Regions from separate parts of the Lactiplantibacillus sp. YT640 genome, predicted to be linked through region 3. Evidence: predicted binding sites of a transcription regulator. Region 3 holds the regulator's gene; each other region holds the start of a gene.
The links. The regulator LexA, encoded in region 3, represses DNA repair genes until DNA is damaged. The targets are predictions, from matches to a motif close to CNAACANNTGTTNG.
Positions count from the first base shown of each region.

Region 1: ruvA (Holliday junction branch migration protein RuvA) is a predicted target of LexA. The motif match lies at 4,285-4,298, and genes of this name have one in related genera.
Region 2: dinB (DNA polymerase IV) is a predicted target of LexA. The motif match lies at 10,750-10,763, and genes of this name have one in related genera.

Region 1 covers NZ_JBMNVY010000020.1:471-6,832, forward strand. Annotated here, with positions in the region: gene ACOV1R_RS11500 (hypothetical protein) at 1-244, shown strand, start outside; gene ACOV1R_RS11505 (YfhO family protein) at 398-3,466, shown strand; gene ACOV1R_RS11510 (hypothetical protein) at 3,596-4,117, opposite strand; gene ruvA (Holliday junction branch migration protein RuvA) at 4,318-4,929, shown strand; gene ruvB (Holliday junction branch migration DNA helicase RuvB) at 4,947-5,957, shown strand; gene queA (tRNA preQ1(34) S-adenosylmethionine ribosyltransferase-isomerase QueA) at 5,975-6,362, shown strand, end outside.
Region 2 covers NZ_JBMNVY010000020.1:6,932-20,233, reverse strand. Annotated here, with positions in the region: gene ACOV1R_RS11580 (endonuclease MutS2) at 12-2,375, opposite strand; gene ACOV1R_RS11575 (cell division protein ZapA) at 2,435-2,686, opposite strand; gene ACOV1R_RS11570 (DUF1292 domain-containing protein) at 2,818-3,114, opposite strand; gene ruvX (Holliday junction resolvase RuvX) at 3,127-3,561, opposite strand; gene ACOV1R_RS11560 (IreB family regulatory phosphoprotein) at 3,558-3,827, opposite strand; gene alaS (alanine--tRNA ligase) at 4,214-6,856, opposite strand; gene ACOV1R_RS11550 (DEAD/DEAH box helicase) at 7,184-8,527, opposite strand; gene ACOV1R_RS11545 (DHH family phosphoesterase) at 8,530-9,486, opposite strand; gene dinB (DNA polymerase IV) at 9,579-10,712, opposite strand; gene yajC (preprotein translocase subunit YajC) at 10,842-11,225, opposite strand; gene tgt (tRNA guanosine(34) transglycosylase Tgt) at 11,303-12,445, opposite strand; gene queA (tRNA preQ1(34) S-adenosylmethionine ribosyltransferase-isomerase QueA) at 12,755-13,302, opposite strand, start outside.
Region 3 covers NZ_JBMNVY010000003.1:200,860-214,161, reverse strand. Annotated here, with positions in the region: gene ACOV1R_RS03830 (glycosyltransferase family 2 protein) at 1-704, opposite strand, end outside; gene ACOV1R_RS03825 (hypothetical protein) at 1,254-1,541, opposite strand; gene ACOV1R_RS03820 (hypothetical protein) at 1,705-2,097, shown strand; gene ACOV1R_RS03815 (hydroxymethylglutaryl-CoA synthase) at 2,133-3,302, shown strand; gene ACOV1R_RS03810 (hypothetical protein) at 3,352-3,981, opposite strand; gene ACOV1R_RS03805 (DNA alkylation repair protein) at 4,285-4,515, shown strand; gene lexA (transcriptional repressor LexA) at 4,605-5,237, opposite strand; gene ACOV1R_RS03795 (DUF896 domain-containing protein) at 5,389-5,628, shown strand; gene ACOV1R_RS03790 (YneF family protein) at 5,726-5,962, shown strand; gene ACOV1R_RS03785 (lysophospholipid acyltransferase family protein) at 6,019-6,654, opposite strand; gene ACOV1R_RS03780 (tRNA1(Val) (adenine(37)-N6)-methyltransferase) at 6,766-7,524, shown strand; gene ACOV1R_RS03775 (GIY-YIG nuclease family protein) at 7,508-7,813, shown strand; gene ACOV1R_RS03770 (D-2-hydroxyacid dehydrogenase) at 7,898-8,896, shown strand; gene ACOV1R_RS03765 (HAD family hydrolase) at 9,186-9,908, opposite strand; gene rpsB (30S ribosomal protein S2) at 10,133-10,936, shown strand; gene tsf (translation elongation factor Ts) at 11,039-11,917, shown strand; gene pyrH (UMP kinase) at 12,117-12,839, shown strand; gene frr (ribosome recycling factor) at 12,841-13,302, shown strand, end outside.

The sequences.
Region 1 (6,362 bases), on a different contig from region 3:
CAAGACGCTGTGGGAATTAAATGCGCATCCAAGTGCGCGGGACGCCAAATTGATTACGCTAAATTTATATGAGCAAGTTGCTGTTTTTGAGCTCGATCCTAACCGTCATGATCAAGCGGCAATCGCTGCGATCAACTTACAACGTGATAATGCTGTGAGTGGCTTACAACCTTTAGTACAGTTGTTTGGGAGTTATCCGGCGACTACTAAGATTGAAACTTTAGATAACTGGGATTGGCGTTAGTTGTTGATGGGACAGCTGTGAATCACGAATTTATTAAGATTCAAACTGAACATCACGAGACGAAATTGTTCATGGTAAAATAGAAACATTGTTTGAGATGGCAAAATATGGGGATTGCGTTGTCGACGTAATTACAAGATAGGGGCACCTGATTTGAAGACAGTACGGAAGATACCACTAGTCGTCTGGTATACGGCGATGTTTGTGGTTATTGCGACGATTACTTACAGTGGGCTTTTCTTAGCCGGCCGGACATTGATTTGGGAAGTGGATGGCATCGCCCAACACTTCCCGATTTTATTGGAATTTCAGCGGATCTTACAGCACCACCCACAACAATTATTCAGTTGGTCATGGAATCTCGGCTTGGGGGCCGATCAACTGACGACTTTTTCCTACTACGTGGTCGGTGATCCGTTTAATTATTTAGTGGCGTTTGTTTCGCGCGCTCATTTGGAATGGGCCTACCAAGCGTTGATCTTGCTGCGATTGTACTTCGTTGGACTTGCTTTTCTAGGTTTCAGTCGGCAGTTCAAGTTCAAACGTATCAGTCAATTGATTGGAGCTTTGACGTATACGTTTACCGCGTATACGTTCTATGTTGGGATGCACCACCCGTTTTTCTTGTTACCAATGATTTGGTTTCCGCTACTGTGTTGGGCGATTGAACGGGTCTTACGAGGCCGACATTGGTTACCACTCAGTCTGATTACCGCCGTTGTAATTTTGAGTAACTTCTATTTTGCTTACTTACTCGCATTGGGCGGTTTAGTCTATGCTTTGGTGCGTTTCTGGTCACGTCGTCGTGACCATTTAACGATGCGGTCGTTTGGACAGTTATTTTGGCGGTTACTAGTGGCAGTTGGTCTTGGTGTCACGATGGCAGGCATCTTACTAGTGCCCACGCTGCTCGCGATGTTGACGGCAACGCGTGCGAGTTTTAACTTTGCGAATGGCTTGACGAGTTATCCCATCAATTATTACGTTAATTTACCCAATCGACTGTTGACCAATGGTGGCAGTGTCCAATACTGGGTGACCCTCGGGCTGAGTAGCATTAGCTTTATTGCAATTATTTATACACTACGTCATTTCAGACGCTATTGGGTGCTTAATTGGGTACTGGTCGTGATGATGTTGGGTATTTTGTTGCCTCAATTTGCGGCCGTATTCAACGTTTTTTCAACACCTTCTAATCGATGGTTGTTGATGGCAACCCTCGTGTTTGCTTATGCGACGATGGCATTTATGGACCAAGTCACTGCTCTGACAGCGGCTGATTTAAAATGGTTGGCTGGTATTAGTGGCGGTCTGCTTGTCATTATTTGGCTGATCAATGGATTCTATCTCAATATCCGCAAACATGATATTGCGACATATCTTATCTTGTTAGCGTTAATTGGGGTCCTGCTGGCCAAACAATCCTTAAAATTGACCAATCGGCAATTTTATGTGTTATTACTGGGAATTGTCACGCTGAACCTGGCGAATAACGGACTGGGCTGGTTGAGTATCAATACTAATTCTAATAGTACTGAGCAGTTGCGGCAGGGCGCGGCAATGAAATGGGTCAAAAATTATTTTGATGGCGCGCAAAAAAGTTTAACCACGACTAGCCAATTTTATCGAACGGCTTTGGCACCCAACTACTATATGATGCGTTCGGCTGAGAGTGATGTGCCGATGGTGTTAGGAACTCACACGGTTGGATCGTATTTTTCAGTTCAAAATGGTTACGTGGGGGCATTTAGTCAGGCCTTAGGCAACTCAGAGTATGCGATGAACTCGCCACTCGGTTCGTTGGACGGTCGGACGACGATGTATAACTTATTAGGTGTTAAATATTTATTTGCACGTGAGGACCAGTTGAAGAAACAAGCCTTACCAGCCGGATATGAGGTTGTTAAGATGAAAACTGGCGAACCGAAGATTTTTGCGGACAAGTTTATTTATGGCATGAGTAATCATACCGGCACGATCTTGTTAAAATCCAAGAATGCGTTGCCGTTAGTTTATACACAGCAGCATCAGATTAGTCAACGCCAATTTAATCGCTTGAACGCAGTTGACCGCGAGCAAGCCTTGTTACAAGGTGCGGTCACTACGCAGCAGGTTAGTGGTGTTAAGACTGTCAAGCCAACCGTTACCGGAAAAAACGTCGCTTATACGGTTCAAGCGGATACGACGAATGTTTTGGATACGTTGGACAAGGTGATTATTTACCGCAATCAACATGCAACGGGAGCGTCGAACAACGCGTTGACTAAGTTACCGGCAGATACGATCACATTAACGCCGGAACAACGAGAAAGTTTGACGCCGGCAACTGGCCTGACGACACCGTCAAACCGCGTGTTGAACTTGATTGCAGCTAATCAAAAGTTAGTCCAGAAAAATCAGGAAAACAATGCCGACGAGTTAACGAGCATGGTCAGTGATGTGCAGGGGCACCAGATACCGTACCAATTGACCATTCAACACCCTAAGAAGTATCGAAATACGGAACTCTATCTTGTGCTAGATGGCATCAGTTATCGGCGTTCCTCAATCAAGCACGCCTTGACAACGAGTCAAAATACCAACGTGTTCACGGCCCGTCCGTATACCAAAGTCGATTATCTAGATGATGTTCGCGATGGTCTGAAGGGCAATTTGAGCGCTAGTGGGTATTCTTTAACTGCTCAGACAACGGATAACTTGACGAGCTTTAGTCAGTTGGGTACCACGAATATGTCAGATTATGAGCCCCGGACATCAGCAGTAATCAACTTAGGGTATAGCAAGTACGCGCGTAAGCTGATTACGTTGAACTTTACGAGCATTCGTAGTTTGCATTTTAAGTCCGCTAAACTGATCGCTGTACCGCTTGGGAAGACTTATCGTCAACGGACGCGGCAACTACAGACGAGTGGGTTGAAGCATCAACAAGTGACGAACAACCAGATTACGGGAACCACGCTGACTAAGACAGCAACCGTGTTAACAACGTCAATTCCGTATTCGACTGGTTGGCAGCTACGAGTTGACGGTCAAACCGTTAGGACCCAAGTCGTCAACAAAGGGTTTGTGGGGGCCAAGTTGACAGCCGGCCGGCACCAGATTCGGTTGACGTATCACACACCAGGACTAAAAATCGGCATATGGTCGAGTATTATTGGTGGTGTGATTAGCATACTGATTGCCTGCTGGTGGGGGCTTCACAAACGTGTCAGACAATCTTAATTGAGTAAATCGGTATTAAAATAGGCTTCTTAGGAATTAACTTTGATTCCTAAGAAGCCTATTTAACGTTAGATGGAACACAAACGAATGTATGCCATAGCGAAATTCACAATTAACAGCCACGACTGGTTAATTATGAGATGTCGCTAACGCAATTAATTGTTCGGGAATGACCGGTGCAGTGACTAATTTTTGCCATTCACTGGTTGAGACTAACATGACGAGTGGCGTGCTGACCGTTGTCAACCACGTTTTCTGCGGGATAACGGGTGCCATGGCCGTTGTGATGTCGGTATTGACCTCAGACTCAGTAATCTGCCAGAGTCGATGTGTGACGTGCGCGGTATCCGTCACCTCGACGACCGGGGCAAAATGACCGACCCAGTCGTCAATCAACATCTCGATAACGGGCTGCTGTGGGTAAAGGACTGTGTTGATCGTGCCGGGAACCATGGTCGTCACGGTTTGATCCACCGGCCAGCTGCCAATTAAGCGCCACTGGTGAACACCGTTGAGTGTGAGTTCGTACCAGTAATAGCTGGCTTCGGTTGTCGTCATTGTATCCTGGCTGTCCCAATTGGTCGCAGCTGTTTGAATTTTAGTTTGACCAGTTGTGGTTGGTAACACCGCTTTAAACGGTTTGAGTTGCATAGCGAGACCTCCCTAGGACTTTGAGCATAGCATGACGTTAACGTGGCGGCAAGCATTTCTTGCAACGAAATCCGTCAATCGAGGTGAAATTGATTTAACATTAAAATTTGGTTTTTATCGGTGCACCAGTGTTAAGCCACTGTGAAAATGTGGTACAATTTAGCAAGCAAACATACGTTTTATTTAAAGGAGTTTTTTCGGTGTACGAATATTTTCTCGGTCAAGTGACCGATGTAACCCCCGGTTATGTGGTGATTGAGGTCAGCGGCATTGGTTATAAAGTGCTAACGGCTAATCCATACCGTTACCAGGTGGGCCCAACAGCAGTTAAGATGTATATCCATCAAGCCGTCAGCGAAAATGGTATGAGCCTATTTGGCTTTTTTGATGCTGACGAGAAGGCGTTGTTCGAAAAGTTGCTCGGGGTTTCGGGAATTGGTCCGAAGTCGGCCCTCGCGATTTTGGCCAACAACGACCATGCAGGTCTGATCCAAGCCATCAATCAAGAGAATGCGACTTATCTGACGAGTTTTCCTGGCGTGGGCAAGAAGACAGCTCAGCAAATCGTGCTGGACTTGAAAGGTAAATTAAACGATCTAAACGTTGATGTGACTGGTCAAACTGCGCTCGATGTGGATGCTCCTGCTGTTGATGGCGCGTTAGCGGACGCGTTGGCGGCTCTGGAAGCTCTTGGCTATTCGAAAGCGGATGTCAAGAAGGTCACTAAGAAGTTGGAGACGTTTAGTCAGACACAAGGGGCCGATACGAACACCTTGTTGAGTGAAGGACTACGACTATTGATGAAGAAGTAGATGGGAGGGGTAACTAAATGGACGATGACAAGTTATTATCCGGTGACAAAGCCGATGACGAAGAGGCGTCATTAGAAAAATCGCTCCGTCCGCAAACGTTAGCCCAGTATATTGGTCAGGCCCGGGTCAAGCACGAATTAGGAGTGTATATTGAAGCGGCCCGCAAGCGTGAGGAATCCTTGGATCACGTTTTGCTGTATGGTCCACCGGGATTAGGGAAGACCACGCTAGCGATGGTAATCGCCAACGAGATGCAGGTCAATATCCGCACGACCAGTGGCCCTGCAATCGAAAAGCCAGGTGATTTGGTTGCGCTCTTGAATGAACTGGAGCCGGGTGATATCTTATTTATTGACGAAATTCACCGGTTACCGAAAATCGTTGAAGAAATGTTGTATTCGGCCATGGAAGATTTTTTTGTCGATATCGTGGTCGGACAGGGGCCAACCGCCCATCCCGTACACTTTCCACTGCCGCCGTTTACGCTGATTGGCGCGACCACCCGAGCTGGTATGCTGTCAGCTCCGTTACGTGACCGATTTGGAATCGTCGAACATATGGCGTACTATGAAGTTGCTGATTTGGAAGATATCGTTAAGCGGACTGCAGATATTTTTCAAACGAGTATCAAACCATCGGGTGCCCACGAAATTGCGCGTCGCTCACGGGGAACGCCCCGCATTGCTAATCGCTTGTTCAAGCGAATTCGTGATTTTGCAGAAGTGGCGGATCAAGATGCCATTGATGAGGCCATCGTGGCGCGATCACTGACATATTTACGCGTAGATGATGCCGGCTTGGATGAGACTGACAATAAGCTCTTACGAACGATGCTAGAGTATTATGACGGGGGTCCGGTCGGGCTTGCTACGATTGCGGCCAATATTGGTGAAGAAACGGATACAATCGCGGAAGTGGTCGAACCGTACTTACTCCAGATTGGGTTCTTGAAGCGAACACAACGTGGACGCGTTGTTACAATTAAAGGTTATCAGCATTTGGGATTCCCATACCCAGAAAATAAATAAAGATAAGAGGTCACAACATGAGTTTAACACTTGAAGATTTTGATTATGATTTACCACATGAACTGATTGCCCAGACACCAATCAAAAAACGGGATAGTTCACGGTTGTTGGAATTGGATCGCCAAACGGGCGAAATGCAAGATAAGCATTTCTACGATATTATTGATCAACTCAATCCAGGCGATGCGGTCGTTATGAATAATTCCCGCGTTATGCCAGCTCGTTTGTATGGTGTTAAACCTGAAACTGGTGGTCACGCTGAAGTCCTATTATTGCATAATACGGAAGGTGATGAATGGGAGACACTCATGAAACCTGCCAAGCGTGCCAAGGTCGGTACCGTGATTTCATTTGGCGATGGTAAGTTGACGGCGACCGTAACGGCTGAAAAGGAAGATGGCATTC
Region 2 (13,302 bases), on a different contig from region 3:
CTCGTCACTGGTTATTTGAACTGCACCTCAGTCGCACCATTGCCGCCATGATTTGGCGCAGCAAAGTGAAACGACTTGACTTGCCGATTAGACTTGAGATAGTTGGTAATGCCTTCTCGTAGAGCACCAGTTCCCTTCCCGTGTACGATTGTGACGGAAGGATACCCGGCCAACAACGCAGCATCAATATAGCGATCAACTTGAGTCATCGCGTCTTCATAACGCACACCCCGCAGGTCCAAGTTCGGCGAAACGTGACTCGCGTGGGCACTCTGAACAGTAGCACGCGCGCGTTTTGGCTCTTCTGGCTTAACGCGTTCCAAGTCAACGTCACTAATCTTCATCTTCAAGATGCCGAGTTGGACTTCCCACTCGTGTTTACCCATCTGACGCATCAACACACCACGTTGACCATACGATTTGACCAGCACGTCATCACCTTCATGAAAATCATGTTGGGCTTTGGCACGCCGTAATACACGGTTTTTCTTGAGCTTAGGCTGTTGCTCCAATGCATTCAACGCGCCCTTCGCATCAATCAACTCGTTTTCTTTGACAGTCGCCGTACCACTCGCTAATTGTTTCTTACGCAAATCACTAATGATAGCATCGGCCTTAGTCTTACTTTGCTCAACAATGGTGTTCGCCTGCACTTTGGCATCTTCGATCAACTGATCTTTACGCTGTTGATACGCATTGAATTCGCTCTTCAACTGCCGGTGCAATTTTTCAGAATCTGCCACTTGGGTTTTCAGATGCAGTTGTTCATCTTCAACCTGTTTGCGCTTCGTCACCAAATCCGCAATCATTGCGTTGAGGTCTTGACTATCCGTATCCGTCAACGACCGAGCTTGATCAACAATCGCTTGCGGGATGCCCAACCGCTGTGCGATATCGAGCGCATTACTTCGACCAGGAATCCCGACCAATAGCCGGTATGTCGGCTTGAGTGTTTCTTCGTCAAACTCCATACTAGCATTGATCGTATCAGGTCGGTTAAACCCATACGCCTTAAGTTCTGGGTAGTGAGTCGTCGCAACGACTTGGGTTCCCTTGGCCCCAATGGCATCCAGAATTGCGATTGCCAGTGCCGCACCTTCTTGCGGATCAGTCCCGGCACCCAATTCATCAACGAGTACTAAACTGTGAGCGTCGATCTGCGCTAAGAAACTTTCAATATTTTCCATATGGGATGAGAACGTACTTAAATTCTGTTCGATCGACTGTTCATCACCAATATCCGCAAAGATCTCATTATAAACGCCAACGCGACTTCCGGCTTCAACAGGAATAAATAATCCTGACTGGGCCATCAATTGTAGTAATCCCAGCGTCTTCAACGTAATCGTCTTCCCACCAGTGTTAGGCCCCGTAATGACCATCGCCTGATAATCAGTACCTAAACTAATATCATTGGCAACGACTTTGCGAGGATCAATCAGGGGGTGGCGTGCTTGCCGTAGATAGACTTCATTTTTGGGTGAAACGGCCGGTTCAGTCGCCTTCATATCATGCGCATAACGCGCCTTGGCATTGATAAAGTCGAAATGTCCAAGAATCGCCGCATTATTAATGATTTCGTCCTGGTAAGGCGCAATCAAGTTGGAGAGTGCCTCCAAGATACGCTGTTCTTCTTGCTTTTCCGCAACTTGATTTTGCCGTAACCGGTCATTCATCGCCATGACAGCCTGGGGTTCGATAAAGAGCGTCTGCCCACTCGCTGATTGATCATGCACGATGCCACCAAACCGACTACGATTCTCGGCCTTGACCGGGATAACGTAACGGTCGTTTCTAATCGTGATGATTGGGTCGCTTAAATACTTGGCATCATGGCCACGGGTATAATGACCCATTTGGTTACGAATCTCCGTTTCAGTACGACGGATATTGCTCCGAATCCGGCTCAGTTCTGGTGACGCCTCATCCGTGATATGACCGTCACCTTCAATGGCAGTAGCGAGGCGCTTCGTCACATCTGGTAAAGTAACTAATTCTGCAACTTCATCAAACAGGTGTCGAATATCATTCTCAGGGGCATCTTCTAGCAACTCGGCAAAAAAGCGCGTGATTGCGCGCGTTGTCCGTAACACCCGCCCAACTTGCCCGAGTTCACTCCCATTCAGGGTCGCACCGATAGCTAACCGTTTCATATGCGGTTTTATATCCGCTAAACGAGCGACCGGAATGCCACCCTTTAAACGATACACTTCTGCCCCATCGTTGGTTTCATCTAAGGCCCGTTGAATATCCGCAACGCTGGTCATTGGGTGTAGTTCATTGAGTGCTTGTTGGCCCGTTGCCGAGACTAAGTATGGTGCTAATTGTTGTTTTACTTGTTGGTACTCTAACGTATTCAATACTTTGGAATTCACTGATATCCCTCCGAAGTTCCAATGAATTACGAAAAGCCGCAAAAAAACGGACAATGCAATTACTTGTCGGCATCATCCGTTTGCATTTTCAATAATTCAGCTTGTTTGTCAACCTGATCTGAAATCGCATTGAATGCGAGCAACGTCGCAATCTCCGTATCAGACAAATCGGGGGCTAATTTTTTTAATTGTGCCACTTGCTCATTCATCATCCGCGTCACCGTTTGCATGTGACGGTCAGATGCCGTGCCAATGATCGTGTAAGTACGACCATCAATTTCCGCTTTAAAGCGGCGCTTGTTAGCAGTCATCAACATCCCGCTTCCTTTCAATAACAATTAATATTCTAGCATGGTTATCACAATTATGCGACAGTTAGAACCGTCTCATAATTTCTAAAAAAGCCCGCGGACATGCGCCCACGAGCTTAATCTACTTTCGACTATTGCATGCCACCGTCATCGGCTAAGAAGGTATTCAAAACTTGCTCAACCATATCCCATTCGTCGTCCGACTCGATCAGTTGTAATTCGCCATTGTCGCCATCTTCAGGATTAAAGATGTAGGCTTGAATATCAACTTCATCATCGGCCGCAGCATCAGCTGGATATAATAAAATATAGGAGTGACCGAAATCTTCTGAATCAAACGTGAACAAAATATTAAATAAGGTTTCGTTACCTTCGTCATCAACTAATGTGATCACATCATTGTCTTTACGATCTTGGTTTTGGCTCATGTTAGTTCCTCGCTATTCTTGTGTGAGTTTGCCGTGGCGATCCAAGTAGTTTTGCAAGATTAAACTTGCAGCTAGCTTGTCGATCACCTTTTTGCGTTTCTTACGTGAGGTGTTAGCTTCTTCAACCAACATCCGTTCAGCTTCAACGGTCGTCAGACGTTCATCTTCAAAGTCTACCGGCAAATGAAACCGGGCTGTCAGTAACTCGCCGTAATGTTGCGCCGCCTCAGCCCGTGGTCCCAAGGTATTATTCATATTCTTTGGTAGCCCTAGGACAAAGCCCCCAGCATCCAATTCTTCAACGAGTTCAGCAACCCGGTCGATTCCGAATTCCTCAGCATCCTCATTGATTCGAATAATTTCAACGCCCTGCGCCGTCCATCCAAAAGCATCACTAATGGCAACGCCAACAGTTCTGGAACCTACATCTAACCCCATCAACTTCATGCATCAACATCCTTATCTGCCTTTAAGTAAGACTTGACAAGTTCCTCGATAATCTCATCGCGCTGATGCTTCCGAATTAAGTTCCGAGCATCCTTTAAGCGCGGGATATACGCCGGATCACCGGATAGTAAGTAACCCACGATTTGATTAATCGGATTGTAGCCCTTTTCTTGTAACGCTTCATAAACTGTCGTTAACGTGTCGTGGACATCCTTAACGCTGTCATTATCGAAGTCAAAGTACATTGTTTTGTCTAATGAACTCATATCAAGCACCTCCCGCTAGTTTCCGCTTCTAATCTATTTTACTAAATGCCCATATGAAGTACAATCAATCCACTTTGATGTAACACATTCGTAATAATAACCCGGAGAATGCAGACGTTTTCTGCAAATCCATCCCGATTTACACTGTTTTTTCATATACTGACATACCCCTGTTTCGAATGTTCGAATAGTTGAAATTCAAAACAGGCACACCCTTTGTAACCCAATCTTCTACGAGTTAAGCCGGTCACAAGGTGCCATAACATTAAAAAATCAGTACCGTTAGAACGGTCTCGTCCTAACAGCACTGATTTAATTGTTATTTTGATAGCTTTAACATAGCTAACCAACATAAAAAACAGGATGTGCAACCAAAGCAATCAGTCTTATTGTTCGGCAAGCCACTCATGCGCAGCTTTCAGCGCCGCTGGTAGTCCAGCAGGCTTCTTCCCGCCAGCTTGGGCTAAGGTTGGGCGGCCACCGCCGCCACCACCAACTTTTGGTGCAATGGCTTTGATCAAGTCACCAGCTTTGATACCTGCCTTGACCTTGTCATCACTAACAGCAACTAATAAGTTGACCTTTTCGCCAATGACTGTTCCAAGTACCAGTACGTCAGAATACTGCTTGGTCTTCCAAGTATCGGCCAATTGACGGAGTTGATCCATGCCAGAGACTTCAATTTGTTGGGCGATCAACGTCGTACCGTTCACATCGTCAACTTGATCAAAGACTGCCCCAGCCTGCTGTTTGGCTAAGCGACTTTCGAGGCTGGCCCGGTTCTGTTGTTCCGCTTTGAGATCGGCTTGTAACTGACTAACCTTGGCTGGCGTATCAGCTAACTTCGGTGCCTTGACTTGAGCAGCAACTTGCTTCAAGGTTTGTTCTTCGCCGGCAAGCAGTTCGAAAGCTTCCTTCGAAGTAACGGCTTCAATCCGCCGCGTTCCAGCGCCAATCCCTGTTTCGGAAACAATCTTAAATAGCCCCAATTCACTACTGTTCTTAACGTGGGTCCCACCATCGAATTCGATAGAATAATCACCAATTGAAACAACCCGCACAATTTTGCCATACTTTTCAGTGAAAACCGCAATTGCGCCCATCTTGTGACCAGTTTCTTGGTCCGTTTGAATAGCACTGACTGGTAACGCTGCCCAGATCTTATCATTGACGATTTGTTCAACTTTAGCTAACTCTTCGTCAGTCACTTGACCAAAGTGAGTAAAGTCAAACCGTAAATAATCAGGTTCTACAAGTGAACCAGCTTGTTTCGTATGTTCACCGAGAACGTCACGAAGCGCCTGGTCTAACAAGTGGGTGGCGGTATGATTCTTTTCGACTTTGTTGTGGAATGCCAAGTCAACGTTCAGCGTATAAGTCGCGTCTTTTCGCATTGGTTTCAACACTTCAACGGTGTGTAAATGCTGCTTGTTGGGTGCATTTTGTACGTCAGTCACTTTAGCCACCATTTCACCGGCATCATCTAAGATCACACCACGGTCGGCAACCTGACCACCCATTTCAGCATAAAACGGTGTCTTGCTGAAAATCATCTCAGCTTGACCACTGTCGACGTGATCAACCAGGGTCTCGTCAACAATAATGTCGTTCAAAGTCCCCTGCACATTCGTTAATTCGTCATATCCCACGTATTCACTTGGCGTTTTGATGTCGATCAAGAGACTCCGTTGGACGCCCATGGACTTGGCACTGCTACGTGCATTGCGTGCGCGGTCACGTTGAGCCTTCATTTCAACTTCAAAACCAGCTTCGTCGACATCTAAATCTTCGTCGCCAGCGTATTCCTTAGTTAGTTCGAACGGGAAGCCATAAGTGTCATATAACTTAAATGCATCCTTACCAGCTAGTGTATCGTGACCAGCCTGCTTGGTTTCCGCGATCAAGTTATTTAACAGATTCAACCCATCATTCAAGGTCTCATTGAAGCGACTTTCTTCTGAAGCCACGATCTTTTCGATATACGCACTATTTTTGAGCACGTCGGGATAGTGTGAAGCCATGATCTTGCCAACAATCGGTACTAATTGGTCCAAGAAAGCTTCTTTCAAACCTAATTTTTGACCATGTAGGATTGCCCGCCGAATCAACCGCCGAATGACATAGCCACGACCTTCGTTGGAAGGTAAGGCCCCGTCACTAATAGCAAACGTAATGGCCCGAGCGTGATCGGCAATCACTTTGAAGGACACATCGTCCTGGGCGTTATCACCGTAGTGCTTGCCATCACTTAATTCTTCCGTCTTATGAATAATTGGGAGGAATAGGTCAGTTTCAAAATTGGTTTTCGCATTTTGAAAGACCGAAACGACCCGTTCTAGCCCCATCCCCGTATCAATATTCTTACGCGGGAGTGGTTCGTAAGTACCTTCAGGAGTGTGGTTAAATTGCGAAAAGACAATGTTCCAAACTTCCAAGTAACGTTCATTTTCGCCACCAGGATAGTTTTCCGGGTCATCATCAGCTAAATTATTGAAAGCTTCGCCACGATCATAAAAAATTTCTGAATCGGGGCCAGATGGGCCTTGACCAATGTCCCAGAAGTTATCTTCGACTTTAATGATGTGGTCTGGTTTCACGCCAGTTGCTTCCCAGAATTTCACGGCATCCGTGTCCTTGGGATAAACAGTCATGTATAACTTGTCAGGATCCCAGCCAAACCATTTTGGTGAGGTCAAGAGTTCCCAGGCCCAACTGATTGCTTCTTTTTTGAAGTAGTCACCAACTGAGAAATTACCAAGCATTTCAAACAACGTGTGGTGCCGCGCCGTCCGCCCAACATTCTCAATATCATTCGTCCGAATACTCTTCTGTGAACTCGTCATGCGGGGGTTATCCGGCACAACGGAGCCATCAAAGTACTTCTTCATCGTTGCAACACCGGAGTTGATCCATAATAACGTTGGGTCATCCACGGGAACTAGTGATGCACTAGGGACAATCGTATGACCTTTTTCATGAAAAAAGTCCAAGTACATTTGCCGAATTTCACTACTACTTAATTTTTTCATTTAATTCTGGCATCCTCTCTATCATTCTTAATTTAAGGCAAAAAAACACCGTTGCTAGCAAAGACGCTGTTAACGCGGTACCACTCTGCTTGCAACGATGTGTTCGTTTACCTCTTAAGCTCATTAACGCTGAGACACGGACTAGTTTGCTAGTCATTACTTCTAGGTAGCATCTACCCCACACCGCACTTTTTCCAGCAACCAAAGTGTTTCTTGACCGATATGTGAGATAGATATGTCCTTACTTTGCAAAGTATAGAAAACTTGCGGCGACTTGTCAATACACCACTCAGTTATTTTGCATTAATCTATCCGGATGCACGTCAATTAAGACTTACGATCCTTGCGTTCCTTGCGGGCAGCCGCTCGTTGTTCGATGCGGCGGTCCATCCGCGCCTTATCGCTGATCTTTTTACGAATGCGGCGTTTGTAACCCGGCTTGATCTTTTTCTTGGACTTTTTGACGTAACCAATCAAGGTTGGGTCCAGTTTTTCCTGTTTTGGCCCCCGTTTAGCCCGACGATTACGGTCATATGAATCCACAATCTCACCATCACGAATCGCCTTCGGTTTGAACTTGATCCCCATTGCTTCAACTGCACTGACCTTGGCTTCTTCGCCTGGGCTATATAACGTAATCGCAGTCCCCGCCATTCCATTCCGGCCGGTCCGGCCAACACGGTGAATGAAGAATTCTAAGTCATTCGGAATATCATCATTGATGACGTGTGAAACACCTTCAATATCAATCCCACGGGCAGCTAGATCAGTGGCAACAACAAATTGATACTTCAATTGTTGGACGTCGCGCATAACCCGCTTTCGTTCACGTGGTTGGATATCTCCATGGATCATTGCGACCGTTAAACCTTGTTGGCGCAAATAATGGGTCAACTCTTGAACTCGTTCCTTCGTGTTAGCAAAAATCAACACGAGATACGGTTCACCAATCGTCAGCAAGCGATAAATAATACTGTTTTTATCGTGACTCTTGGTGGAAATCAGCCAGTTATCAATAGTCGGACTAATCACAGATTCTACTGGAATTTCTTCCATAACTGGATTGTTCATGTACTTGCGCAAAAATGGCGTTAATTTTTGTGGCATCGTGGCTGAGAACACCAACATTTGTAAATCAGCAGGCATTCGGCCAGCAATCTGGTCAACCACGTTCAAAAAGCCCAAGTCTAGCGTCATATCGGCTTCATCAACTACTAGCTGAGTCGCACGATGCACATCGAGTGCCTGGGAGCGCATTAAGTCCAGAATCCGTCCTGGGGTCCCAATAATCAACTGTGGTTGGTGCCGATTTAGCTTTTCAATCTGTTCCTGCTTATCAGTCCCACCGACATAGAGTCCAATGTGAATGGCTTTCGGGCTGTGTTGGATCAACTGTTTAGCAGCAGTCTGAATCTGATAAGCTAATTCACGGCTGGGCGTTGTGATAACTGCCTGCACGTAACGTTCATCAGCATTCAGTTGATTGATCATTGGCAGTAAAAACGTATGCGTCTTACCACTCCCAGTTGCTGACTGACCGATGACGCTGCGGCCAGCAGCAATCACTGGAATCAACTTTTCCTGTACCGCAGTCGGTTTGCGGAAATTGATGTCAGTCAGTGCCTGCATCAAGAACGGCTGCAATTTAAAATCTTCAAAACTTGCGGTCATATTTAAACCTCTTTCTCATAATGGCTAGCGACTTGGTCGAGTTCTCGCACTACCGTTTCAATTTCTTGTTGGTCTTTAGCCTTGGCACCGCTCGCTAATGCGTGGCCCCCACCATCATGGTTCTTGGCCACACCGTTGATTGACGGTCCCTTTGAACGTAACCGAATACGGAAGTCACCTTCCTTTTGTTGAACAAAAATCGCCCAGCACTTAACCGTATCAATACGCCCAGGTAATGGGACAACCCCAGCAGTACTAGCATCACCGATTGCAAATGAATCGAGAATCGCATTCGTTAAAATAACGTAAGCTGCACCCGAATCCAACTGTGTCAGATGTTCATAAACGTAGGCCGACAACCGTGCGACTGGTAACGTGATGGTATCTTCAATACGATTAACAGCTTCAGCATCCGCACCGGCTTCCATTAAGGCCGCTGCTGCTCGCATGGTACTAGGCTTGGTCGCAGAGTATAGAAAGCGACCGGTGTCCCCAACGATGCCGGCATACAACAACCGAGCGGCGTTAGCCGTTAGCGTTAACTCCGCCGCAAGGGGTGCGTACCAATTATAAATCATCTCACTCGTACTGGAAGCATCAACGTCGACCCACTGTGGGTCACCGAAAGCGTCATCGTTTGGGTGATGATCGATTTTAACAATTGTCTTACCTTGATTCCAAAGTTCACCATCAATTCGGGGCTGATTAGCGGTATCAAGAATTAATACTAGTGCGTCTTGATAGTCCGCTTCGGTAACCTCATCCATTTGTCCTAACCAGTCAAAACCATGGTACTGTTTTCCAGGTGTCAATACCCGCTTCGCAGGAAAGCTAGCTTTAATGATAGCTGCTAACCCTAACTGGCTTCCGATGGCGTCTGGGTCAGGTCGCTGATGACGATGAATGATGATTGTTTTTGCTTGTTTAATTAAGTCAAAAATTGCTGTTTGGACGGTCATAAATGAACCTTCTTACTCTCATAATTTACTGGTGGCGATTAAACTGTCACAGTACTCCAGTATACCGAAGAATCCGCGTCGCGCCAAATAAATTAATTATCATTTGGATAAAGTGGTAACGTTAAGTTCTCAAACGCCAGTGGTGCCAAGCCAGTTAGCGTGATCCCTAACAGGCGGATGCCAGAGTTAAAATGATCATCGACCACCTCTTCAAAAATCTCTTCGGCGTACTGCTCAAACAAGGCCGCGTCATTAGGTATGAATTCACCGAACGTTCGCCGCTTGGTAATTGTGACAAAGTCACCGTAACGCAACTTGAGAACGAGTGTTTTACCGTGGCGCTGATGCGATTGCATGCTAGCTGCTACCAACTTAGCGATGGCCTTCAAGTGCGTATTAACTTCCGTCGTCGATTGGAGAAACGGTCCAAACGTCCGCTCTTTGCCGATTGATTTCCGTTCACGTAAATACTCGACTGGCCGATCATCACTGCCGCGCACTCGCCGGTATAAAATATAGCCCAACTTGCCAAATTGTTTGATTAGGTCTAATTCAGACTGTGCGTATAAATCCTGTCCAGTCTTGATTCCTAAATCGTGCATTTTAGGTACCGTCTTTTTACCGACACCCCGAAATTTCTCGATGGGTTCACGTAATAAAAATGGTTCTGCATCCTGTGGTAATACGATCGTCACACCCGCTGGTTTTCGATAATCTGATGCTAGTTTGGCAATGAATTTGTTGTAGGAGATTCCCGTTGAACAAGTTAAATGTGTTTGATGCCAAATTTCTTGTTGTAATCGGTGCGCCAGTTCGACCGCACTATGGATGTGTTTCTTATTCGTAGTCACATCCAAGTAAGCCTCATCAAAGGCAATTGGCTCAATCATCTCTGTATACTCATGGAAAATACGATGAATCTGCGCCGAAACTTCGCGGTACAACGGAAAGTTGGGCGTCTTAAATACTGCTGTTGGGCAGAGTTCTAATGCTTTAGCAGCTGGCATCGCCGAGTGAACACCAAATTGGCGGGCAACATAGTTAGCCGTCGTCACAACGCCTCGCCCACCTGTCTGCCGAGGATCATGCGCGATCACTAACGGCTGCGTCTTGTAGGCTGGATGCTCCCGCTCTTCGATCGACGCATAAAACGCGTCCATGTCCACATGAATAATTTTCCGACTCGTATCCACCCGAATAGGCGCTTCAACAATTGACTGTGCCATCCGCCGCCCCTCCAATCCTTAGTACTTTCATTATACACGAACATACGTTCAAAAGCGCGTTTCAAGACCAAAAAATAAGCAAAAAAAATAAGCGGTCATCAGTAATGATCGACCACTTATGGTGTAAACCTATTTTGCTTCAGAATCAGCATTATCGTCGGCGGCTGAGCTTGCCGATTCAACTTCAGAAGCAGCAGCTGATTCAGCCGCTGCCCCAGATTCTGGTGCAACTGTCTTAGCTTGTGCATCTTCGGCTGGAGAAATCTTAGCAACAGCGTTCAAATCAAAAACCAAGTAGATGCCATCACAGTCTAAAGTAACTGTTTTTTCGGTTTCGTTAACTTCATCAACGACCCCGTGCAAGCGACCAATTGTCGTAACCTTGTCACCACGTTTGATTTTGCTTAACATTTGTTGATGTTGTTGTTGTTGTTTCCGTTGTGGACGGATCATGAAGAAGTATAAGAATGCGAACATGACCACGATAAACAGAATTGATGCCATTTGACCCATTTAATATCGCTCCTACTCTAATTAAAAGTTTGACTATCTTTAACTTTAACAAATTACAGTCTGAAATACCAGTAGCACTAAAAGTTTTTCGGGTTTTTATCGTTAAAACCGTACATTTCAAAGAAGTTCTGGCGAAACTCCAGTAAATTATCATCCATAATGGCTTGACGAACTTGCTTCATTAAGTGTAACAAGAAATATAAGTTATGATAACTCGTCAAACGCAAACCAAACGTCTCGTCCGCCTTAATCAAATGACGAATATAAGCACGCGTGAAATTACGACAGGTATAACAATCACAATTATCATCTAACGGGGTGAAATCGTGAGCGTAGGCCGCATTTTTGACAACTAAACGCCCATGGGACGTCATGCAAGTGCCATTACGGGCAATCCGAGTCGGTAAGACACAGTCAAACATATCGACCCCACGAATTGCACCGTCGATCAAGGCATCCGCAGAGCCAACTCCCATCAAGTAACGGGGTTTATTTTCTGGCAATAGTGGCGTCGTGAAGTCTAAAACATGATTCATCTCAGCCTTCGATTCACCCACTGATAAGCCCCCAATCGAGTAGCCTGGAAAGTCCAAGCTAACAAGATCTTTGGCACTCTGTTCACGCAAGTCTTTAAAGCCCGCACCTTGAACAATCCCAAATAAGCCTTGGTAATCAGGGTGTTGATGAACCTTCAACCCCCGCTCTGCCCAGCGACTTGTCCGGGCAACTGACTTGCTAACATAGTCGTAACTTTCAAAGAATGGTGGGCATTCATCCAAACTCATCATGATATCTGGGCCAAGATCATTTTCGATTTGAATAGCCTTTTCAGGAGATAAGAACATCTTTGAGCCATTCAGATGATTCTTAAAGTGGACCCCTTCTTCCGTAATATCACGGTTTTTAGCCAGGGAAAAGACTTGAAACCCACCTGAATCCGTCAAGATTCCCTTTTTCCAATTCATAAACTGATGTAACCCGCCAGCTTCTTTCACGATTTGCTCGCCTGGCCGTAACCACAGATGGTACGTATTCGATAAGATAACACCCGCACCCATCGCGTCTAATTCTTCGGGTGCCAGTGACTTAACACTGGCTTGCGTCCCAACGGGCATAAACATCGGTGTTGGAAAGGTCCCGTGTGGCGTAATCAATTCGCCAAGGCGGGCTCCTGTGTGTTTTTCTTTCTTAATTAATCGGTATTTAATTGCCGGTTCCATATCTGTTCCTCCGTATTAAAATGTTGCTAAACTCAAATAATGATAGCACGAAATCCAGCCGTGAACCAGTCGCGGCAATTGGCGTGGGCACCCACGTGGCTTTAGTCAGTCTGTTAACAAAGCGTTCAAACGTCAAATAGTCGCCTCAAGAATGCATTTTAACTTCTTGAAGCGACTATTGACAATCTTTATTATCTCCAGAGCTAAAACGTCAGCTTGAAATTAGCGATACGCCTCGTATAATACGGCATTTTAATATTCAACCGTCATCCGTTTCAAAATAAGCGATCTCGTTTAAAGCCAGTTATACTAGTGAATAAACATCGCATCGCCAAAACTGAAGAAGCGATACTTTTCATCAATCGCATGTTGATAAGCCTTCAAAATCATATCACGGCCCGTAAAGGCAGCCACTAACATGACCAAGGTCGACTTCGGTAAATGAAAGTTCGTGATGAACGCATCAACGACTTTCCATTGATAACCAGGTTTGATAAAGATATCCGTCCAACCCGAATCCGGCTTGATTTCACCATCAAACTTACTACCAATGGTCTCTAACGTCCGGATTGACGTTGTCCCGGTTGCAATGATGCGCCCACCATTTTGCCGTACTTCATTCAACGTCTTAGCAGCATCTTCGTCCAATCGATAAAATTCACTGTGCATCTTATGATCATCGATATTATCTTCTTCAACTGGCCGGAACGTCCCTAGTCCGACATGCAGCGTCAAGTAAACCAACTTAATACCCTTGTCTTGAACTTTTTGTAAGAGTTCCTTCGTCCAGTGTAAACCAGCTGTTGGCGCAGCTGCCGAGCCATTTTCCTTGGCATAAACAGTCTGATAACGGTCTG
Region 3 (13,302 bases):
TTCAGGGGTACATCTGAAAAGTCGACGATAGCGTCCATTGAATAATTGAACAGCTGCCAAATTGACCAGTGTGTTTCGCCAGCGGAGCGGGGCTGATTCTCAAACTTCAAATAAGTCGTTCGGAAACCGACCCAGTTGAAGATGCCTTTTGAAAATCGGTTATATTCGGGCAATTCCAAGATGGCATCAACCATCTGACGTGTCATTAACCGGTAATCACGGGCGTTTGGAATAATTTGTACTTTTGAAATTTTGTTGACAACTGAGTAAAACGAGCGTGATAAGAATGACCGAATCATTGGTTCACCGACACGATTTTCCCGCATTGTTCCGATACAGTCATAGTCACCGGTTTGAAGCATCGCCAGCATTTTAGGCAATAAAGTTGGTGGATCTTGTAGATCAACGTCCATGACGGCGACGTAATCGCCGATAGTGTGTTCTAAGCCGGCTAATAAACCAGCTTCCTTACCGAAATTTCGCGAAAAGGAGACATAGTGAACAGTGTCAGGATGGGCGGCGTTTAAAGTTCGTAGTACGTTCAAAGTGTCGTCAGATGAGCCATCATTAACGAAAACATATTCAGTAGTGATATCCTTGAACGACTCTGGATTATCTGCCAGGACTTTTTCAACGGTGTTATAAAAGATTTCAATCGTTGGTTCCTCGTTATAGCATGGAACAACAAGACTCATGGTTTTCATGATAATTGTATCCGACCTTTTTATAATTTTTAGATTGATCTATTAATCAGGGCTCCTACTGATTAATAAAGAAAGGAATTTTAAACCAGTATGAATATCATAGCTTGAATTAAGGTATAAAGCAATCAAATATCAAACCACAAAAATTGTAATGATGTCACGATAGCTTGTCAATTACACCACCAATCAAGTACGTCGACAGCGATGCGTCATGTTATTTCAAATTTCACACCTGGCAGTGTTGAGTAGTTTGCAAAAAAACAACTCCAACTGGGCACAGTAGCATGGCCCGTTGAAGCTGTTGGAAAAGTGATTATTGTGATTTATCTTTTTGAGATTGGGCGATGGGTGTCAAGGTGGACTTAGAAATATTCACAACCGTCAAATTTATATTTTGACAACCGAAATGCCCAATTAGCGGATATGAATCTATAGCCGTAAACAGCTAATTATTTGCGAGTGAAACCCAATTAGTGGCCTGAATGGTATCAATTCGATAGACAGCGATGGTGACGTCTTTTAAGGATCCATAAAGTGTCCCTACAATTGTTAATGGTGAAACGGAATCGCCCACGCGTACTTGCCAGGTACAGTTGTTGTGGAAGTTCGTCGGTCGATACGCAGTTCAATATGTTGATTGCTCAGCGAATTGATAACGAGACGCGAGGGTGACAGGCTAATGATATCACCATCAATCGGGGCATTAATCACCGGACTGGTCGGTTGTATGGCTAATAGCCCGATTTGTTGGGGTGATGTGGCAGTGGGAATCGCCGTATAAGTACCAGCGACAGGTGCCTGAAGACTATTTCGTTTTTGATGACGTGAGAACCACATGTTTACCGCGCTCCTTACTTGGTGCTTGTCTTGATCGCCTTATTTAATAACAGCATAAATTATGGAACCCGTCCCAGGTCAAGCAATTGCGGGCAGTATTTTTGTCGTGAAATGCTATAATAGTTAAGAAATCTTAGGATGGTTAACGAACGGGGTGGTCAAGATGGACTTTGTAGAATTGACACCGATCGCATTGGGGCATACACCACTTGGCACACGCGGACTGAATCCCCATATTCATGATTGGCAACTCGATTGGCAAAAACTAAGTAGTTTGATTGCTGATAATCAAGACGTGATGATGCAGGTGGACGCCGGACTTGCTGAAGATTGGTTGAATACGCACGGCACCATTTGGGACAATGTACAAGGCTATCACCGCTACCCGAATGACAACCGGGCGTTTGATGACACCGTTTTTTGGGCGGCGTCTACTTGGGCGACACCGGCAATTGTTGTGACTTTTCATAATGAAATTAGTCGGGCTTTCGGCTGCTATCGGGTCGGAACTGACCCTGATTTTCATTACTTAGGGCCACGCGGACGTGCATATTAATCCCTTATTGTCATTAACAAATTGGAGGAAAAGACGTGAAAATTGGAATCGACAAGTTGCATTTTGCAACTTCACATTTATACGTAGACATGGCGGAACTGGCAACAGCTCGCCAGGCAGAACCTGATAAGTATTTGATTGGTATTGGTCAGTCTAAAATGGCGGTGATTCCGCCGAGTCAGGATGTAGTGACGTTAGCTGCTAATGCTGCCGCACCGATGCTGACAGCGACTGACATTGCGGCTATTGATTTATTAGTCGTCGGTACCGAGTCGGGGATCGACAATTCCAAAGCGAGTGCGATTTACGTCGCTAAGTTGCTCGGTTTGAGTCAGCGGGTTCGAACAATTGAAATGAAAGAAGCCTGCTATGCGGCGACGGCTGGTGTCCAACTGGCCCAAGATCACGTGCGTGTTCATCCAGATAAAAAGGCGCTGGTCATTGGTAGTGACGTGGCACGCTACGGATTGAACACACCGGGCGAGCCAACTCAAGGTGGTGGGGCGGTTGCTATGTTAATTAGTGCGGATCCTAAAGTATTAGTACTGGGTACTGAGTCAAGTCTACTGAGCGAAGATGTGATGGACTTTTGGCGACCGTTGTATCATACAGAAGCCCTAGTTGACGGCAAATACTCGTCTAATATCTATATTGATTATTTTCAAGATGTGTTTAAGAATTACCTGCAAACGACTCAAACTAGTCCAGACACACTGACGGCCTTGGTTTTTCATTTGCCATATACAAAGATGGGACTTAAAGCGCTTCGAAGCGTGTTACCATTAGTTGATGCCGAGAAACAAGCCCAGTGGTTGGCGCACTTCGAACATGCGCGTCAGCTAAATCGACAAGTTGGTAACTTGTATACTGGTTCACTCTATTTGAGCTTGTTATCGCAGTTACTGACTGATCCTCAGTTACAACCAGGGAATCGACTCGGATTATTCAGTTATGGCTCGGGTGCCGAGGGTGAATTTTATACCGGGGTTATTCAGCCGGATTATCAGACCGGTTTAGATCATGGCCTACCACAACGGTTGGCTCGTCGTCGCCGAGTTAGTGTGGCGGAGTATGAAGCCTTATTCAGTCATCAATTGCAATGGCGGGCCGATGATCAGTCGGTCAGCTATGCTGATGATCCCCATCGATTCGTATTGACCGGTCAAAAGAACGAACAACGTCAATATTTGGATCAACAAGTTTAAACAAAAAAGTCACTTGTTACTAGCAAATTTGCTAGACAAGTGACTTTTCCTATTTGAAGTTATTGGTCATAATTTGACCATCTTGGACACTCAACAGCGTCTTGTCAGTGGTATCTGGTTGTAGCAACTGAATCGTGTAACCAGCGGCAAGATTCTTTTGGAGCGATTTTGACAACGATTTAAAATTCGAAGTAATCGTGGTGATTGCTTTTTGGTTTTGAGATGGATATGATTTAATCGTCTTCAAAGATTTAACGTACTTTTTATTGGTTGGCGTAATCGTATATGTTTTCGTTGACTTGGTGAATGCAACGGTACCAATCGATTGATAGTTAGATTGTAATTGTTTAAGGATATTTTCTTCATTCAACTTAGTCGTTGCGGCCGCGCGTTTGGTGCTGGCTTCGTTAAAAACGACTTGTGAGGAACTCAAGCTCGTTGATTTGGACTTGCTGGTACTAGCGCTAGTACTCGTGCTAGATGATGCTTTGCGCGCCGATTGCTGTGACTGGTTGTATGGCCAGTAAGGCAATTTAACGACCGCGTAGATGGTGACCAGGGCGCTGAGGACCGTAATTAGTGTTAGAAATTTCCAACCACCACCGGTTTGACGTGCGTAAATCACGGAAAATAATGCTAATAGAAAAACAATCAAGCCCATAATGGCTAGGAACAACATGTAACCAACTCCCAATGTTTAAAATAGTATAATCATTATACCATTGAACTATTGGCTGTTCGTCACAGATTTGAAATATTTTGAAAAGAGATCCGACTAATAACCAATTTGACGCCAGCACTTTTTCTGTCGATACATCGGGAGAATCAGGCGCCGCTGATTCAATAGCAATGGTGCTACCACCAAATCACAGTAACGCCACAGTGGGATAGTGTTGATGCCTGGCGCAAGGTGCCTGCAGCGTATCTCTCAGCGCACGGTTGTTTACAACAAGTGGGTGGTATATTTACGAGCTACCGATAAATAGGTGCGACGAGTAGGTATCGCGCTTCGATTAGGCTTGAAAGAGGACGGATTGCCAATTTACAAACGGCGATACTAACGAATCGGGGTGATGATGACTTTTTTATTCAGAAGGCAATCGGTTGGGCATTGCGGGATTATGGCAAGGTGAATTCGGAATGGGGGCGTGCTTTTGTCGCAAATAACGTGCTCTCGTCCCTGGCACGGCGGGAAGGGTGTAAATATTTGTGAGTGGAATCTGTAGGCATGCCATCAACCTGCTCTAAAAACTGGCGAACAAAAAAGATGACAAATTGAATTGTCATCTTGTGGGTGATAGTTTACTGAAACAGCATGTCGCGATATAAACCGACAACTTTGCCTAATACAGAGACGTTGTTCAAGATAATTGGGGCCATCGTGTCGTTCTCAGGTTGTAGTCGGTAGTGATCGGCCTCTTTGAAGAATCGCTTGCAAGTCGCTTCATTTTCATCGGTCATGGCAATGATGATATCACCATTGTCAGCGGAACTTTGACGCCGAACAATGACTTGATCACCATTCATGATACCGATATTGATCATACTTTCGCCACGGATGGTGAGCATGAAAAGGTCGCCACCGAATGATTCAAGTTCCTTAGGAATTGGAAAATAATCCGTCGCTTCCTGTACGGCAAGAATTGGTTGGCCGGCGGTTACCGTTCCAAGTACCGGAATTTGATGTGGCGTAGTTTCGACGCCCAGTGCTTCGAAACCGGCTGGCGTTACCTCAATGGCACGTGGCTTAGTTGGGTCTTTTTGGATGTAACCTTTTTTTTCTAGCCGTGAAATGTGGCCGTGAACGGTCGAAGTCGAAGATAAGTCAACGGCTTCACCAATCTCACGAACGGTTGGCGGGTATCCTTTTTCATTGACACGTTCATAAATAAAGCGAAGAACGGCCATTTGTTTGCTTTCCGATGTTTTACTCATCTTGGCACCTCATTTTTTATTTTCATTATTGGTTAAACCAATTGTAGCATAGCGTTTCATAGCTTTCAAACAAATGTTCGGTTGACAAACACTATTAATTGATTTAGGGTCTACTTTCGTGTATATTTCAAGAGTGAAAGGGGCTGCTGATTTGATTTCAAAAGAATTGCTTGCTCGGATCAATGAGTTAGCTCATAAGGCGAAAGCCGAGGGGCTCACCGAGCTAGAAGAAGCCGAACGTCAAGAGTTGCGGCAAAAATACTTGAAGGAATTTCGCGCCGGTTTTCGGCAACAAGTTGAAATGCTTCAGGTTTATGATAAAGATGGTAAAGAGGTTACGCCAGAAAAGGTCCGTCAAGTGCAACGCGATCGCGGTCTTCGAGATGATTAACCGATTTCAGGAAAATTTGTCAACTGACAAATTTTCCTTTTCTTTTATTATTAATTTGTGTAGACTAGTTTAATGAAGACTGTAATAAGGGAGGGGAATGACTGTGTCTACAGGAATTTGGATTTTAATCGTCGTTATCGGCGTATTGGTTGGGTTAACTGGTGGTTTCTTCGGTGCCCGGCACTATATGCAAAATTACTTGAAGCAAAATCCACCAATTAGTGAAGAGATGCTTCGTAGTATGATGATGCAAATGGGTCAACGCCCATCCGAAAAGAAGTTACATCAGATGTTGAATTCGATGAAAGCTGCATCTAAAAACGATAACAAGTAGTAAAAAGTGTCGGCTCGCTTTAAATTGCGATCACCGACACTTTTTTATTATCGAACTTAATGTTTCTGACGGGTTGTAGCAGGATCAACGTATTTGAACGTTGGGTCGATTTGACGATCCAAGTCGTCAAAAGCGTGCAACATTTTAGTCTCAATTTGTTTTTGACCAGCTTCATCCAATTTCAGTTTACGATCAATATCAATCGGTTGACCGAAACGGACGGTAACCCGCTGACGGCTAAAGAGTTGTTTGAAGGTCAATGGGCCTTGGTAAACGGTTGGGACTAGTGGAACACCGGCCATCTTAGCGATGACGGTTGCACCGCCCTTAAGTTCTTGTGAGTGGCGCGTTCCTGATGGAAACATGATTAGTGAAAGCTTACCGCTGCGCAAAAATTTGACGGGGGTCTTGATTGCTGAAGGTCCTGGATGTTGCCGATTGACAGGAAAGGCGTTCGCATGAACGAGAATGAACCGCAGAACGGGATTCTTAAATAGTTCTTCCTTAGCCATAAAGCTAAATTTCATTGGGCTGCCAGCCAGTGCATAGTACAACGGGTCAAACCACGTGCGGTGTGGCCCAACTAAGATATAGGCCCCCTCTGGTAGGTTTTCCCGTCCTTGATAGCGGGGCCGACCGTTAATAATGGTGATGATTAGCCGGACTAGTCCGCGCATAAATGAATAAAACATCACGATCTTCCTTTCGTTTAATAACTGCTCACAGTATGACGAAATTTGGCAAATTCTGCAAGTTAATTGTATGATAGCTGTGCGACGAATTGAATGGAGAGGTGGCCGAATATGGCAGACGTCACGTTACACGCCGATGAGCGTATTGATCAATTATATAGTCAAGATATTCAAATCATTCAAAGTTCTCAAGTCTTTGCGTTCTCACTGGATGCTGTTCTGTTGGGTGACTTTGCCCAGGTTGCGAAGGGCGTTAAGAGCCAGATCGTGGATCTCTGTGCTGGCAATGGCGCAGTAGGTCTATTCGCCAGTGCTAAAACTCAAGGCCATATTACGGCGGTCGAGATTCAGCCCCGGTTGGCCGATATGGCTCAACGCAGTGTTGTTTTGAACGATTTAACCCAACAAATGACAGTCCTGAACGAAGACTTACTGGAAATTACGCGCCAACTACCGAAAGATTCGGTGGATACAGTCTTATGTAACCCACCGTATTTTAAAGATCGACCGCAGAGCGTTAAAAATCCAAATCCTCATTTGGCGATTGCACGGCATGAACTGTCCGCTAATTTAGATCAGATCCTAGCGGTAACTAGTGATTTGTTAAAAATGAATGGTAAAGCATATTTTGTTCATCGTCCTGAACGACTAGATGACTTGTTCAGTACCATGGCGACCAATCGGTTGGCACCCAAACGGATTCGGTTCGTCCATCCCAAAGCACAACGGGAAGCGAACATGGTTCTGATCGAAATGATCAAGGATGGGAAACGCAACGGTGTTCGAATCATGCCACCGCTTGTCGTTTATCGTGATGATGGTGAATACAGGGAAGAGGTGCACACATTACTCTATGGCAAGCACAAGTAAGCCGGCTGCGTCCACGACGGCAACCAAAAAATATTATTTTTATGTCCTATTATGTGCTGATCAAACGTTGTATGGTGGTTTTACGGATAACTTGCAGCGACGATTAGCAACGCACAATGCGGGCAAAGGGGCTAAATATACGCGGGTCAGCTCACGGCGGCCTTTGCAATTAATTTACCATGAAACTTTCAGTGACAAATCAAGTGCGTTAAAGGCTGAATATGCCTTCAAACACCAATCGCGAGCTGCCAAGCTAAAATACTTGTCAGCTCACGATGTAAAAATTTAGCGAAGTTTTCACAATTTATGATTCTATTTCTCGCATTTACTGTTATAATATTTACTGTATCAATATATAGGAGGAATTTTTGTAATGAAAATTATTGCATATGCTGTACGTGATGACGAACGTCCATTCTTCGATACTTGGATGAAAGAAAACCCAGATGTTGAAGTTAAATTAGTTCCAGAATTACTTACTGAAGACAACGTTGACTTAGCTAAAGGCTTCGACGGTGCCGATGTATACCAACAAAAGGACTATACTGCTGAAGTATTGAACAAGTTAGCCGACGAAGGGGTTAAGAACATCTCTCTTCGTAACGTTGGTGTTGATAACTTGGACGTTCCTACTGTTAAAGCACGTGGCTTAAACATTTCTAACGTACCTGCATACTCACCAAATGCGATTGCTGAATTATCAGTAACGCAATTGATGCAATTATTACGTCAAACCCCATTGTTCAACAAGAAGTTAGCTAAGCAAGACTTCCGTTGGGCACCAGATATTGCCAAGGAATTAAACACCATGACTGTTGGTGTTATCGGTACTGGTCGGATTGGCCGTGCTGCCATCGATATTTTCAAAGGCTTCGGCGCTAAGGTTATCGGTTACGATGTTTACCGGAATGCTGAACTTGAAAAGGAAGGCATGTACGTTGACACCTTGGACGAATTATACGCCCAAGCTGATGTTATCACGTTACACGTTCCTGCATTGAAGGATAACTACCACATGTTGAATGCGGATGCCTTCAGCAAGATGAAAGATGGCGCCTACATCTTGAACTTTGCTCGTGGGACACTCATCGATTCAGAAGACTTGATCAAAGCCTTAGACAGTGGCAAAGTTGCCGGTGCCGCTCTTGATACGTATGAATACGAAACTAAGATCTTCAACAAAGACCTTGAAGGTCAAACGATTGATGACAAGGTCTTCATGAACTTGTTCAACCGCGACAATGTTTTGATTACACCACATACGGCTTTCTACACTGAAACTGCCGTTCACAACATGGTGCACGTTTCAATGAACAGTAACAAACAATTCATCGAAACTGGTAAAGCTGACACACAAGTTAAGTTTGATTAATCTCGATTATCACTGAAAATGGCGTCACTCATCTGAGTGACGCCATTTTTTATGCTTTCACCTAAATGGGGCCTTTTCGAAGCGTTAACCCCAAGCGTACTTTCAATGCTGTTATTATCCATAACAAAAAGCCCACAATAGAGCTGGTTGCACGACTGTGGGCTTCACAAGTGAGCGATTTTGTTAGCGATAACACAATTAAGTGTTGCTAGGTAAAGGTCTTGCTAGCACGTACTTACCGTGGTTGTTACCAGCATAAGCTGCTCGTAGCTTTAACGCCAGTATGCGTCTATGAAGCGCTGGCGGCTTGAAGAAGTGCTAGCAATAGTTCATTTAGTTCCGCTGGACTCTGGATGATTTGATCAGGAATTACGCTCGGTGTCACCTGGTCATTGCGCCGGTGATTAAACCAAAAAGTTTGCCACCCAGCGTGTTTGGCACTGGTCATGTCGAGTGCTGCATTGTCACCAACGTAAACGGCTTCGTTGGCCTTGATGCCAACCTGATGGGCCCACGTCGTGAAGATCGATGGGTCGGGTTTAGCAATACCCAATTCTTCTGAGATAAAGATGTTATCCGGATGCACGAAATGTTCAATTTGTAATTGATGTAACTTTTGATGCTGAATCGGCGCTGGCCCATTGGTAATGATACCAATTTTAAAAGCGTGACTGAGTTTAGTCAGCGTCGCACTCAGCCCATCGAAAAGGCAAATCTGATTTAGTTCCTGCTGATAGGCCATTTCAAATTGGATAGCCCGATCAGTGCTGATGTGGACTTTGCTGGGTGCTAACGCGTGTCGAATACGGGCGGTTTGCCACGCTTCCAGCGTCATAGTTGTATCAGTGACCTGGTTAAAGGTACGGTCATTAAAATCATGGAACCGGTTAAAAATTTGTGCCAATTCAGTGCTGCTCAAAGCCTGGTTAAAAGTTTTAGTTAAGGCAGCAGTGAACGGTGATTTTTGATCATACAACGTATCGTCAAGGTCAAAAATGATGGCTTTTATCATTATTAAGTGAGCCCCCTATGCGAGATTGTATTTTAACACACTTTCAGGAATTCACAAATTCTTGATGAAATTGCTTGCAAGCACTAGTAATTTTCGGTATACTAATTTTCGGTGTTAAAACCAATTCACACCTACTGCGATAATCATGGCGGTGCTCGGGAGAGTGCCATGATTAGTTGAACGGTGGGGAGGAATAAAACAAATTTTTTGGAGGCACATTTATTATGGCTGTTATTTCTATGAAACAATTGCTTGAAGCCGGTGTCCATTTCGGTCACCAAACTCGTCGTTGGAACCCAAAGATGAAACCATACATCTTTACGGAACGGAACGGCATCTACATCATTGACTTACAAAAGACGGTCAAGATGATTGACTCAGCTTACAACTTCGTTAAGGACGCTGCGGCTGATGATGGTGTTATCTTGTTTGTTGGGACTAAGAAACAAGCCCAAGATTCAATCGAAGAAGAAGCAACCCGTGCAGGTCAATACTACGTTAACCATCGTTGGTTAGGTGGGACTTTGACTAACTGGAACACCATCCAAACACGGATCAAGCGTCTTAAAGACTTGAAGAAGATGGAAGCTGATGGCACCTTCGAACGGTTACCTAAGAAGGAAGTTTCATTATTAATGAAGCAACGTGCCAAGCTTGAAAAGTTCTTGGGCGGTATCGAAGACATGCCTCGGATTCCAGATGTAATCTTCATCGTTGATCCTCGTAAGGAACAAATCGCCGTTAAGGAAGCTCAAAAATTGAACATTCCGATCGTTGCGATGGTTGATACGAACACTGATCCAGATGACATTGACGTTATTATTCCTTCAAACGATGATGCAATTCGTGCCGTTCGTTTGATCACTTCTAAGATGGCTGATGCTGTCATTGAAGGTCGTCAAGGTGAAGACGAAGATGTTACTGAAGATTCTTTCAAGGACAACAAGGACGCTAAGAAGTCCGTTGACTCATTGGAAGACATCGTTGAAGCTGTTGAAGGCGACAACGACGCCAAGTCTGACAAATAATTAATTGAAATAATTAGGCTGCCTAAAAATCGCGGACCATTACGGCCTGATTTTGCGGGCAGCTTTTTATCTAAAATCAAGATACTCAAAGGAGAGTAAACTATGGCAAAGATTTCTGCAGCACAAGTTAAAGAACTTCGTGATAAAACCGGTGTTGGTATGATGGACGCTAAAAAGGCGTTAGTTGAAACTGAAGGCGACATGGAAAAAGCCGTTGACGTTTTACGTGAAAAAGGGGTTGCTAAGGCCGAGAAGAAGAGTGGCCGGGTTGCTGCCGAAGGGATTGCTGCTGTTGCAATCAAGGACAACAAAGCTGCCATTGTTGAAATCAACTGTGAAACTGATTCAGTTGCTTCAACTGACAAGTTCAAGAACTTGGTAACTGAAGTTGCCGACAAGATCGCTGAAGAAGAACCAGCTTCCGTTGACGACGCCTTAGCTTTGAAGACGGCTAACGGGACGGTTAAAGATGACGTCATCGAAACGACTCAAGTAACTGGTGAAAAGATCAGTCTTCGTCGTTTCCAAGTTGTTGAAAAGGGTGCTGACCAAAGTTTTGGTTCATACATCCACAACGGTGGCCAAATTGCAGCCTTAGTTGTCTTAGACGGTGCTGACAGTGCTACTGCTAAGGACGTTGCCATGCACGTCGCTGCTATCAATCCTGAATATGTTAACCGTGAACAAGTTCCTGCTGACCGGTTAGCTCATGAAAAAGACGTGCTTGTTAAGGAAGCCTTGAATGAAGGTAAACCTGAAAAGATTGTTGAAAAGATGGTTGAAGGCCGTTTAAACAAGTGGCTTTCAGAAATTAGCTTGGATGACCAAGAATTCGTTAAGGATTCTGATCAAACTGTTGCGCACTTTGTCGAATCAAAGGGTGGCAAGGTTAGCTCATTCATTCGTTTTGAAGTTGGCGAAGGAATCGAAAAGAAGGCTGATAACTTCATCGATGAAGTTATGAACCAAATTAAAGACTAATTACTGACTAAGGGATTAGCTAATTGGGGATTACGACGGAAAGCAATTTTCGGCGTAGTCCCTTTTTGTAAAGTAACGGGTTGAAGCCGCTTTAAAAAGAGAATTCGGTTAATTTTTGCGCCGGATTACGGCTGATACCAAACGCTTATTGAAATATATGGTAAAATGATAGACAGATAATTTCGAGGAGGACAAAACGATGTCGGAAGTTAAATATAAGCGTGTAATCCTAAAACTGAGTGGGGAAGCCTTAGCTGGTGAGAAGGGCTTTGGAATCAATCCCCCCGTCATTAAAACGGTGGCAGAGGAACTTAAGGACGTCTATGACATGGGCGTACAAATTGCAATCGTCGTTGGCGGTGGCAATATGTGGCGTGGCGAAGCTGGTGCCCAGATGGGTATGGAACGGGCCCAAGCTGATTATATTGGCATGTTAGCTACGATTATGAATGCCTTGGCACTCCAAGATAATCTCGAATCAATTGGTGTGCCGACCCGGGTTCAAACATCCATTGAAATGCGACAAATCGCGGAACCATACATTCGGCGGAAGGCAATGCGCCATCTAGAAAAACGCCGGATCGTTATTTTTGCCGGTGGTACCGGGAGTCCATATTTCTCAACGGATACGACCGCCGCATTACGGGCCGCTGAAATTAACGCGGATGCGATTTTGATGGCCAAAAATGGCGTCGATGGTGTTTACTCGGCTGATCCTAACAAGGATGCTAGTGCAGTTAAATTTGATACGCTTACCCATCTCGACATTATCAACAAAGGGTTACAAGTGATGGACACTACGGCAAGTTCCTTATCGATGGATAATGACATTCCTGTCGTGGTCTTTAACTTGAATGAACCTGGAAACATTCGGAAAGTCGTCGCCGGTGAACACATCGGGACAACAGTCAGGGGGAAATAATATGGCAATTACAGAACCAATTTTAAAAGAAGCACAGGAACGGATGAAAAAGGCGGAAGCCGCTTTACAACGCGAGCTCGGTAATATTCGGGCTGGCCGGGCTAACGCATCATTATTGAATCGGATTTCTGCAGATTATTACGGTGCGCAAACACCACTTAATCAGATGGCGGCAATTACAGTACCCGAACCACGGGTCTTAATGGTGACCCCATTTGATAAGAGTGCCCTTAAAGAAATCGAAAAGGCTATTTTAGCGTCAGACCTCGGTATTAGCCCAGCTAACGACGGTTCTGCGATTCGGTTAGTTATTCCGCAATTAACGGAAGAACGGCGTAAAGAACTTGCCAAGGACGTTAAGGCGGAAGGTGAACGTGCCAAGGTCGCCGTTCGAAACGTGCGTCGTGATGCAATGGAAGCCTTGAAGAAGGGCCATAAAGATGGTCAATTCACTGACGACCAG